Regions from separate parts of the Pseudoalteromonas sp. AOP7-A1-14 genome, predicted to be linked through region 1. Evidence: riboswitches for the same ligand, from Rfam matches in the RefSeq annotation. Region 1 holds a riboswitch; the other holds the start of a gene.
What was found. A riboswitch is a leader RNA that binds a small molecule or an ion and turns the genes downstream of it on or off. The one in region 1 is predicted to bind lysine.

Region 1 (6,108 bases):
GTGCCAATGGTGAGCAGCAACCTAAACACGCTGCTATTCATACCGTAAGTCTGCTTGAAGGCGCGATGATGATTAGCAAAACGCTTGATGATAATAGCTACTTTGAGCTTGCCACACAGCCAGCTTAGTAACTAAAATCTCTATGGGATAAAATCTTGACTTCAGACATCAAAACACCTGCAATTGGCACACTTCTGATTATCAGATTTGGTTAAGTCCTATTAAGCGAACCTGACAAACAAGCTAATACGTATTCGCCTTTTAAATACTGATACTCGATTAACGTTTAGTTTATTTATCTTATTGATAACATCTAAATAAAACCATTGCTATGCGAAGAATTTAAGCTCTTTGTTTCTTCATGCGTTCTATGTTCATTTATGAACAAGTTCGCATGAAGACTAAGTTATTACCCAAATGCGACATTGGCAAACACAGCCGTCATTAATATTGGGCATACAAAACGAATGTATTGTGCAAACCAATACCGTACTCCACTTGCAGCTTCGTGTAATTGATTACCACGGCGCCATAACCACCCTACCGTAATAAAGTAAAATAAGCCCATTAATGGTAGTTGATACTGAGTAAGCACCATGATTACTAAGCCAAATAACCAATCAAAATTAAAAATGATTAATGAAGAGGCTGATAGTACAGTGAGGCTTACCATAAAGGTCGCTGTTTTACGTTCTACGTGATGATTTTCAACTAAAAACGCAACCGGAATTTCAGTTGATGAAATAGTTGAAGTCAGTGATGCTATCGACATCAATACAAAAAACAATAAACCTACCACTAAACCAATTTCACCCATGGTATTAAATAGCTCTGGTAAAATAGCAAAAATAAGCTGACCTTCGCCAATCAACTTACCATCACTAAATACTTGCACGCCATTGTGTTGCGCCACATAAATAGCAGGAATAATTAACAACCCAGCTAAAAAGGCCACACCGGTGTCAAGTAATGCTACGGATGCCGTTAAACGCGGCAAATTAGCGTCAGGCCGTAAATATGAGCCATAAATCATCATACAACCTACACCGAGCGACAATGAAAAGAATGCCTGTCCCATGGCGGCTATTATTAAATTTGGATCGAATACTTGACTAAAATCCGGCACTAAATAGGCGGCAAACCCTTCATTGGCACCTTCTAGAGTTGCTATGTAAGCAATAAGGCCCACCAATAAAACCAGTAGCAAGGGCATAAGTCGGCGCGACCAGGCTTCAATTCCTGACTTAACCCCTTTTAAGATAATGCTGGCAGTTAAAATAAGCATCAGCGGCGTAAATACAAAGTTACGCGCCATAGAGTCAGTTTGTAAAAAGTGACTAATGTTTGTAAAGCCAAAAAATGTGGTAATTGGTTCAAGTGCATAAGCAAGCATCCATCCTGCTACAATGGAATAAAAGCTTAACATCACGATAGCACCACCAAGACCAAAATAGCCTGCCGCCGCACCTACTTTGGGCGCTTGATCTTGCCACGCGTTTTTAAGCGCCTTTACGGGATTGGCTTGTGCTTGGTGACCCAAATACAGCTCAGTGTATAAAGCTGGAACAGCCAATAAAAATATTACGATGAAATAAACCAGTAAAAACGCACCGCCACCATGATTCGCCGCTTGCGTGGGAAAGCCCCAAATATTACCTAACCCTACCGCAGCACCTGAAGCTGCTAAAACAAAGCCAAGGCGGCTTTGGAAACCATCGCGCAATTGTGCCATACATCTACTATCTGTTATTATTTCTCACTGATGTGAATTAAACCATATTTAGCACCCAACCAGTAAACTATTTGCGCTGTGCTGTACGGGAAGTAAATCAACTGATTTAAAAGTAACCAATCGAGCTTTTATGCCATCGTCTTTTTTTACAAAACAACTTACGATCGCTCCATTTGAGCAAATAAACACGCAAAATTATATTTTATTATTGGATGCCCGCTCTCTTAATATTAGTCAATTTGATTTACCTATCCTATTAAGTGAATTTGAACTAAGCGTGATCAACCGCCGTAGAAGCATTAAAGCTAAGCAAGAATATTTAGCCACTCGGTTACTTCTAAAATATTTAGTTAAACAACACGCAACTGAATTTAAAAATACCCCAGCCAATCATATTAGCTCTGAATTTGACGAAAAAAGCAGTAAATTACTTATACATATTATGGGTAGTGAAACCGTGTTTAGCAGCTGTTTATCTCACTCTAATGGTTTTGTAGGTGCAGCGTTAAACCCTGAGCGCATTGCGTTTGGGTTTGATATAGAAAAAATAACTTTAAAACGCCCTTTTGAAAAGCTCGCAAAGCATTTTTATCATGCAGATGAAGTCAATTTAATAACTGCAAATAAGCAACATTCAGCTGAACGTTTTTTTAGAATTTGGACTTTGAAGGAAGCCTTAGCGAAAGCCACCAGCCAGCCCATCGCTAAACTACTCAGCCCAAATATATTTGATGAACTTCAAAAGGCGAGTTTAACGGCTGTGAGCGCTAGATATAACAATTTTGATATTAGCGTAGTCAGCAAAAGTACTAACTGGCAGTGCTATTATATTGAAGACATTAATACTTTATTAACCCCAAACTAAGTAATGTCATGTGGTGAAAAAGAGTATTTTGTACTAGTTAGAGCCTAGTAAGCGCTGAATAAATCAGCGCTTAAGGTTCAATACTTACAGCCAGGCACCTACATGTAAGCTAATTACGCGGCGGTTTCAACTTCTAATAACCGGCGGTGGATTGCTTGAACAACAAGATCTGATTCACCTTGCTCAACTAAAAAGCATAAGTTGTGCTTACTCGCACCATGGCATATTAAGCGAATATTAAAATCACTTAATACCTGCATTAAATTAATTTCATGTTGGCGAAGTTGAATTTCAGAACCAATCAAGGCCACCAGCGTTAAGTTGTTTTCAACCGATACATGACAAAACTTGGCCAATTTATCTAAGCAGTCCTGATCAAGTTCTGGGCGCGAGGCATTAGGCGCGTTATCAAGTGTAATGGCTACACTTATCTCGGAGGTAGTAACTAAATCAACCGAAATACTAAACTCGCTTAAAATTGTAAATACTCGCGCTAAAAAGCCACTGGCTAATAACATTTCAGGGCTTTTAAGAGTTAGTAATATTTGGTTTTTACGCTGGGTAACAGCGCGAATACCCGGTATGTTAGATTTCTCTTTTTCAATCCAGGTGCCGCCTAACTGCGGTTCGCGGCTTGAGCCAACAAATACACCAATATGGCTTCTACTTGCTGGTAAAATAGTCGCAGGATGCAATACTTTTGCGCCAAAGGTTGCCATTTCAGCGGCTTCGTCAAAACTTAGCCGTGGAATAGGCGTAGCGTTTACACATAAACGCGGATCAGTACTAAATATACCCACTACGTCTGTCCAAATATGTACGCTTTTAGCATTTACGGCTTCAGCGAGTAATGCAGCGCTGTAATCAGAGCCACCGCGACCAAGCGTGGTTGTTTTACCATCCTCATCAGAGCCAATAAATCCCTGTGTAACAACCACCTGCTCTTCTAATAGCGGTATTAAATACTCTTTTGCCGCTGCGGCTGTTGCAGCAACATCTGGTGTCGCTTTGGAAAACTGACTATCGGTTTTTAATACTTTTCGTACATCAAAACGTCGTGCATTTAAGCCATTTAAACGCAGTACTTGGGTAAATAAATACGACGACAACCGTTCGCCAAAGCTTAATAGCTCATCGTGTGATTGTTTTGTTTTTAAAGGCTCACCGGCAAGTACTTGAAACGCTTTAATGGTTTCGTCATAGCCATGGGCTAAATCGGCATCCAGTGATAGCTCACTTAAAATAGACTCTTGAATAGCCAGCACGCCTGCAATATTACTGCACCGCTCATCTGTTGATAAATCTTTATTGCATAGCGCTACTAAATGATTAGTCACACCGGCACTGGCACTCACTGCCACTACACGCACTTTGCTATCGGCTACAATAATCTCACTACAACGACTCATCGCATCAAAATTAGCTACGCTGGTGCCACCAAATTTAGCGACCACATAGTCTGACTTTACTATATGAGTAGGCTGCTGTGCGTTATTTGTAGCTACTTGGGTATTCATGTCGTCTCCTTTTGTGGCATTCATACCACGATAATACAAGAAGAACTTGGCAAGGGGGTGCTTGATAAGAAAAGTCCACTGCCAGAAGCTCTCCACCTAATTTGGTGACAGTTTTGAGGATTCAGCCCCATAAACCGAAAAACCACCGCGACGCTCAGTTGTTTTTCTCGGCGAGTACTTCCCTCGTTAATGGTCACAGGCTTACGTCGCCTCACATTAAGTACCTAAGTATCGCACCTCTTCTGAATGTTATATTAACCGTTTAAGTAAACGCCTAAAATAACAAAGCCCGCTATAGAAGCGGGGTTTGGAATTTATCGTTTAGACGTCTAGCTGTCAAGTTGTTTTAAAGTTATTATACCCAAACTATCTGCAATATAAGAGCCCTATAACCTAACTTATAAGCAATTAATAAATACACTGACATAGGTAAAACTCATAAAAGTCAGTGTATTTACTTTACTTATCGCAACAATACCGGCTGCATAGTCAATAATAAGACACACTTAATATTAAGGTCGTTTTAGTGCTCGAAAGCAATAACACCACAAGAGATATAAACACGGCAGTAATATGCTCAGAAAACGATGAAAATAAGAACGAAAAAACACCAACCAAAAACATCAGCTTGCGTTTGCTAATCGCGCTTGGCATTATTCTATTCACTGTATTTTGGATAAAACCTTACGAGTTTAAATAAACAACAGCGCTCATTGCAGCTATTAAAAACAGCTAGAGTGCGGCAATCTCTAAATATAGTGGCCGAGTTAATGTTGTATTTTTTCGGGCCTTTGCCCATTAAGCTCCGAGATAAATAAGATAATTCAGCATTAACTGCCAAAGAAAAGGTAGTTTCGCCCTTGTTTACATGGATAATACCCTCTATAGCGATGAGCACGAATGCAAGCATTATCAAGGTTAAAATAATTGCAGTTACCGTGGTGTTTGAATAACCTTTATAGAAGTATAAAATTGCATATTAAGTGCAAACAGCGACACGACGAGCACTCTAGTATCAAAGGCTGTGTAAAACTATTGCTGATTTACAACTCTGCGACTAATCGCTGTTAAAGCAAAAACTAGGATTTTGGAGCTTATGATCCCAGCTAAAAAGTTACTAAATACCATTACTGAGCATTGGGGCATGTTAGAACTGTTATTTAAACGTTTTAAGATGGCTGATTTCAGTTTAAAAGACGTACAAAATGCCATAAGACAAAAGCAACCATCATGGTCAAATGAGCGTATTTACAAAGAAACAAACCGGCTATTAAGCCAAGATATAATAATTCCCTTGGCGAAATCGTCACAGCTTGAAATTAACCGAGCAATCGCCGACTTTGCCACTTTTTTATTGCAAGAAGAGCATTTAGGCCTAGCCCAAGAAATTAGCGTACTAGTTGATGACTTATCACGCCTTGGTAACCGCCTAGCTAATGCCGGTGAAATTGACGATTTTGACGAATTACGCCGTTTTAGCCGCATTATGGATGATCGTGTGCGAAAAATAATGAAGTTATTTACGCACAATGAAAATGCAATCTTAAATATAGTAGAACAAGCTAAAGCCAATAACGCGGTACAATCGCTACAAAAACGTTATAAAGCGGTGATTGAAGCATTTGATGAATACATCGAACCAATGCTTGAAATGGTTGATATTCGTGGTGACTTTCATGCTTGCTTAACAACCATTGAAGCACAAATAAGTGCCCAAATAGCGCACATTGAACGCTCTGGTAAGGCATACCAAGACAAGCGTATGCTTGAGCAACTACGTACTCGTATTTTAGAAATGCATTTAATCGGCCGTGAAAGCCTACGCAAAAGTGCGGATATGCTGATGCCACTGCGTGAAGAACTACGTCGTAATAACTTAATCACCCGCCAAGCCGCTAAAGTGCTTGGTTTAGTGCGTAAAAATGGTGTAGATAATATGCTAAGTACCGTGCAACCTCATTTTGTATCTGACGCGCAGCGCTTTTCATTAGGCC
Region 2 (6,108 bases), on a different contig from region 1:
AAGCAATCGAGTGCGGTACAAAGAGGTCCATATAAGCTCATCGTTTGGCTTTTTGCAGTCGACTCTCGTAATAATTGTACAGGAAAGTCTTGATTGGTTACCGCTGGGCGAAGTAGGTGGTTAATGCCTCCACTTAAAATAACTTGCTGTTGAGCGTAGTTTTGCTTAGCTTCGACAATAGGTGTTGCATAATGTCCACATTCACCCACTGCGTAGCGACCAAGCTCCATCCATAATTCCTCAACGCCCGCTTGTTGTTTTATTGTAGTAAGAGAGTTAATTAACTTATCCCAGCTCAGTGTGGGGGCATCTAAAGTATAAGGGATACCTAGCCCACCGCCTAAATCAAGGACTTTTAAATTAATTGATAAGTCGTTTGCAAGCTTGACTAGAGGGTCAATCATTTGTGACCAAAGATCCGCTAGCTTCTCGCTACTAAGCATATTGCCCCACTGAAATATATGTAGGCCATCAAAGTTAAGGTTTGGATAGTCGCTTATATTAAGCGCTTGCCATTCATCACAACCTAAACCAAAGGGGGTTAGGCTATCACCACCTAAGGGGTTTTTCTCACCTTCAGGCCAGCGTAATTGCACGCGTAATAAAACTTGTAGTTGGCACTGCTGTTGTGTTGCTTGTTTGTTAAGCCAGTGGACTTGGTTGATACTTTCAGCTACAAAAGTGCGTACACCGCGACTAATGAAGTGTTTAATTTGTTTTGGGCTTTTAGCTGGCCCTGTGTTGAGCACTCGGTTGCTACTAACACCTTGGTTAAGTACTTGCTCAAGCTCCCCTTTACTAGCAACATCAAAATTAAAGCCTGCCTTATCTAAACTTTGAATAATTTTAGATAAGGGGTTTGCTTTTACCGCGTACCAAAGCTTTATTTCTGTTTGCGTCATTAAATGCGCTAAATGGTTATTTAATACATCAAGATCGTAAATAAAAAAAGGGGAGTCTAGCTCTGCAGATAACTCATTTAAGGCATTTTTAACTGGTGTGCTCAAAAAGCTCATTATCGTAAAACCTCTTCAAGTAATAATGATGCGTCACTTTGCTCATCGCGGTATTTCACAATTAACGCGCATGACATGCTCAAGCCTTGCTCGCGGGCCCATGTGTTTGAAGCAGGGCGAGAGCCCGGTATTACAATAGCGTACTCTGGAATGGGTTCACCTTTATCAAGTTGACGCTCATTAACACAGTCATAAACAGGAATCGTCGCTGATAAACGTACCCCAGGGGCAAGTACCGCGCCTTTTTTAATTACAACTCCTTCGACAATGACACAACCTGCACCGATAAAAGCATCATCTTCTACTACAACAGGACTTGCACCAATTGGCTCAAGTACCCCGCCTAGTTGCACAGCAGCACTTAAATGTACATTTTTACCTACTTGTGCACACGAACCCACTAACGCGTGGCTATCAACCATAGTGCCTTCGTCAATAAAGGCACCAATATTTACATACGCTGGCGGCATGATAATAGTGCCTTTAGCAACATGCGCACCACGGCGTACACTGGTGCCACCAGGAACCATACGTACACCTGCCTCTGCAGCAAAGCTTTGCGGAGCTAAGTTATGCTTGTCTACAAACCCCCCTGGAAATTCTGTATTAGTGCCGTTTTTAAAAGATTCTAATATACTTTGCTTAACGGTAACGTTTGCCTGCCATTGGCCGTTATCATCTTGTGTTGCTGCGCGGACTGCGCCTGCTTCTAAATCGTTTAATAGTTCTAACCAGCTCATTATAAAAACCTGTATTTAATGCCAAGATAAAATGGTGTTGTTCGCATTGGTAATGCAATCAGTTTGCGTTAACTCACAATGAGTTAGCGGGGGTCGTAAATAGGGAGTATTAATGCGACCTTGTTGATGCATTAATACTTTTACGGGAATTGGGCTTGCCACGGAAAATAAGCTCTTAATGGCTTTAGACCAATCAGCAAATAAATTGGGATGTTGACCGCTTAAGCTGCGCTTAACAAATTCGTGAGTTTGCTCAGGCCACGCATTGGCGGCTACCGATACTAAGCCTTTAGCGCCAGCTTGGGCAAAGTAAGGCATCAGTGCATCGTCACCACTGAACATTGCCAGGTTGGGAGCGGTTTCTCTGAATGCTTCAAACTTGTTGATGTCGCCACTAGCTTCTTTTAGTGCCCAAAGCCGTGGATGATGCTGTAAATTACGAACAACATTAACGGGTATATCAACGGCACTGCGCCCCGGTACGTTATATAACATACAAGGAAAGCGACTGGTATCCAGCAGGCTTTCAAACCAATGTGTTTGCCCGACTTCACCGGGCTTTGCATAAAGAGGTGAACCCAATAAGTAGCCATCAATAGGGAGTTGATTACAATATTCAACCCAAGCAATTTGCTGCTTTAAGTTCATACCACCCACCGCGACCATTAATGGCACTCTCGGGTTTAATTGACATACATGCTCAACAATCGTTTGTTGTTCTTTGAGTGTTAAAGCTAAGCCTTCACCGGTGCTACCAAGTAATAAAATACCGTTATTGGCAGCTTGTTGCTGAGCAACAAGTCCAGTTAAAGCATCATAATCTACTTCGCCTTGTTGGTTAAACGGCGTAACTAATGCTGTCCATAATGGGAAGTCATCTAAATTAAAGTTGTTGATCATCTCTCACGAACTTATAGAGCGTTCGATGAATCAATTGGCAGGCGTTAATAAATTTTTGCCATGTATGCGTCATCGAACATATTATAATTCGAAGAGCGAATGGGCTTAAAACAATAGGGCACAATAGCCTTATTATTACTAAGACCAGAAGCTCTCCACCAAATAGTTGCAGTGTCTGCACTTGGTGACAGTCGCTAGGATTCAACCTAGTCGCCCGAAATGCTTATATCACACGATAAACACTTCTCGGCGTTAATTCCCCTCACGTATGGTCGATGGAGTGTGTGCTCCTACCATACGCTACCTGAATAACGCACCTCTTCCAGCCCTGAGTGCTCGCTTGTAGCCAACACACATAAATAGGGAATGAGCAGAGATTAAAGCATTTTAGCCGTCTAGGTGTCAAGCAGGTTTTAGGCGATCGTTTTTAGTAAATGGTTACGTATAGTGTAATTTTTTCGTACACTAATACAAAGATTTGCAGGGGTAATTGAGTAATGGAAAAGTTTCAAGATATATACCAGCGAGCGCTTGAGCGTAAAGGCGGCGAAGCCATGTTACAACAACTATTAGTCGCCCCAAATACAGCCCAGCAACTAATGGCCATTAGTGATGATATTTGGCTTGAGGAGTTTACACGCAAAGTATTTCAAAGTGGCTTTTATTGGTCAGTGATCAATAGCAAATGGCCCGGCTTTAGAGAGGTTTTTTGGGACTTTAGTATCGAGAAATTACTAATGATGCCTCCGGACATGCTCGAGCAAAAAGCAAGTGACGAACGTATTGTTCGTAACTTTAAAAAAGTACAAACTATTCCTGAAAACGCTTATATGATCCATGAAGCAGCTAGTGAGCATAGTAGCTTTAGCCAATTTATTGCTAATTGGCCAAGTGAAGATATTATTGGTTTATGGGCATACTTAAAAAAGCACGGTGCACGATTAGGCGGTAATACAGGACCTTATACTTTACGGACTTTAGGTAAAGATACATTTTTGTTATCTCGCGATGTTGAAAGTTACCTACGTAGTCACAAGATCATTGATGGTGGTCTGCAAACTAAAAAATCACTCCAAAGCACTCAGAATTTCTTTAATGAGCAGCAACAACAAAGTGGTTTGAGTTTGCAAGAATTAAGCTTACTTGTTGCTTACAGTGTAGGTGATAACCGTGTTGGCATTAAGGCTAATTAAAGGGTGATTTATGAAACTTATTTCTCGTTACACTGATATTGCGGATGCCTTTTCCGTTACAGATACACCGACCCCTGTTGGTGCACCCGAAGTTTTACTTTGGAATGACCATATTGCTGAAGAGCTAAATATTGACTTAAATTCATCACAGCAAGCACTTTACTTTAGTGGTAATAAAATAAATAGCGATGTGGCGCCAGTCGCACTGGGTTATTCAGGCCATCAATTTGGCCACTTTTCACCACGTCTTGGTGATGGACGTGCGCATTTACTTGGCGCGATAGTCGATAAAAACAACCAAGCGTGGGATATTCAGCTTAAAGGTGCGGGAGCAACGCCATTTTCACGCGGGGGGGATGGTCGGTGTAGTATAGGCCCTGCGGTACGTGAATATATTATGAGCGAAGCCATGCATGCCCTTGGTGTGCCAACAACTCGCTGCCTAGCGGTTGTTGCAAGTGGTGAGCCTGTATATCGTCAAACCCCTTTACCCGGTGCGATTGTTACGCGAGTAGCTAGTAGTCATATTCGCGTAGGCTCATTTCAATATTTAGCAACTCAAGGTGATGTAGCTGGATTAAAAGCACTTGCAGACTTAGCTATCGCACGCCACTACCCAAAAATAGAAGCAACGGGCACTGAACGTTATTTGGCTTTTTTAAACGCAGTTATGCAAAAGCAAATTGAACTCGTTGTTAGTTGGATGCGAGTCGGCTTTATTCATGGTGTAATGAATACTGATAACACTTTAGTAAGTGGGGAAACTATTGATTACGGCCCATGCGCGATGATGAATGACTTTGACTTTGATACTGTGTTTAGCTCAATAGATCACCAAGGTCGGTATGCATTTGGTAATCAGCCCAATATTGCTAATTGGAACTGCGCACGACTGGCAGAGAGCCTAATCCCACTGATTAGTGATGATGAAGAGCAAGCCGTTGAATTACTTAGCTCGATAATAAATCATTTTGCAGATCAGTTTAACCAAGCATTCACTGAAATGTGGGAACAAAAACTAGGGTTAAATCGCTCACAAGCAAGTGATAACGAGTTGGTGTCAGAGTTATTGACCTTGCTAAAGCAATATAACTTAGATTATACCAATACTTTTAACGATCTAACGCAAAGTTTAAAAGACCCACAAATGATACCAGCGGTACTTTCTAGTTGGGCGAAAAAGTGGCTGGCGAGAACCGATGAGTTCAGCTACGGTAAAATGAGTGAAGCAAACCCTAGGGTTATACCGCGAAACCATATAATTGAAACAATTATTAGCGACTTTATTGAACATAAGCATAGTGCGCAATTAGACGAGTTTTTAAACGTGTTGAAAAATCCGTATCAGGCTGACAATGAAATATCAAAATACCAAGATGTTAGTGGGGACCTAGATAAAAACTATCAAACTTTTTGTGGCACCTAAGTATAAAGTTCGGTTGTTAGGAGCGTTAAGCTTTAAGTAAGTTATCATAGGCATTCCCTATTGATTATATTTATCAATATTATTGCTTTTAGCTTGCTGATATTAAATTAACCAATATAATGTACCTATAATGGTAGATTGCATTTTATACCTTAGTGTTAAGGATGTATTGGAAAACTACACTACAAAATTTGATGTGAATTTTTAGAAGTTTAGTAAAATATTCTATTTGAACTATAATTAAAGAGCACCTAAACTTAAAGTAACGTTTGTATAAAAATTACAAACTTTCTATGCTCGTTAAGTAATCATTAACGAAGCATTGGGTACTCTAGTTGAAATCGTATTGGACTGAAAGTATTTAGTCACAATCTTATTCGTTAAGTTTAATTGTTAAAATGGGAAGGAAGCAATGAAATTAAAATCACTTACAATCGCAATCGCGTTAGCTGCAACTAGCGCATCAGCATTTGCAGCAGAAAAAACAGAAGGTTTTTACATTGGTGTGTTCGGTGACTATTACGACGCCTCTTGGAAAGATCTTAATATGTACCAAAACTTAGAAGTTAATGAGTCTGCAAATTGGGGTGCCGAAGCAGGTTACCGTTTCAGTGATAACTGGAGTGCACGTCTTGAGTATGCAGATATGGACTTTAATGCGTTCTTAGCTAATCCAATTCCAAACGGTAATCGTGACGATGTAGATGGAGAGCGCTATGGTATTGATGCTCTTTATCACTTTGACGGCGGCCCTTTCTATGGCTTGTTCGGTGTAAAAGAAATTACAGTCGCGACTGATAATACCTTCTTAAACGCCGGTGTTGGTTACCAGC

Region 2: another riboswitch for lysine. It lies ahead of dapA (4-hydroxy-tetrahydrodipicolinate synthase); the one in region 1 lies ahead of lysC (lysine-sensitive aspartokinase 3).

The regions. Positions count from the first base shown of each region.
Region 1 covers NZ_JBQSVO010000088.1:9,304-15,411, reverse strand. The annotation lists gene ACT3RM_RS13210 (TetR/AcrR family transcriptional regulator) at 1-128, shown strand, start outside; gene ACT3RM_RS13205 (sodium-dependent transporter) at 410-1,732, opposite strand; gene ACT3RM_RS13200 (4'-phosphopantetheinyl transferase family protein) at 1,863-2,597, shown strand; gene lysC (lysine-sensitive aspartokinase 3) at 2,711-4,114, opposite strand; lysine riboswitch at 4,192-4,364, opposite strand; gene ACT3RM_RS13190 (hypothetical protein) at 5,211-6,108, shown strand, end outside.
Region 2 covers NZ_JBQSVO010000077.1:3,559-9,666, reverse strand. The annotation lists gene ACT3RM_RS12145 (PLP-dependent decarboxylase) at 1-1,016, opposite strand, end outside; gene ACT3RM_RS12140 (2,3,4,5-tetrahydropyridine-2,6-dicarboxylate N-succinyltransferase) at 1,016-1,756, opposite strand; gene dapA (4-hydroxy-tetrahydrodipicolinate synthase) at 1,772-2,656, opposite strand; lysine riboswitch at 2,797-2,986, opposite strand; gene ACT3RM_RS12130 (DNA-3-methyladenine glycosylase I) at 3,154-3,849, shown strand; gene ACT3RM_RS12125 (protein adenylyltransferase SelO) at 3,860-5,275, shown strand; gene ACT3RM_RS12120 (OmpA family protein) at 5,688-6,108, shown strand, end outside.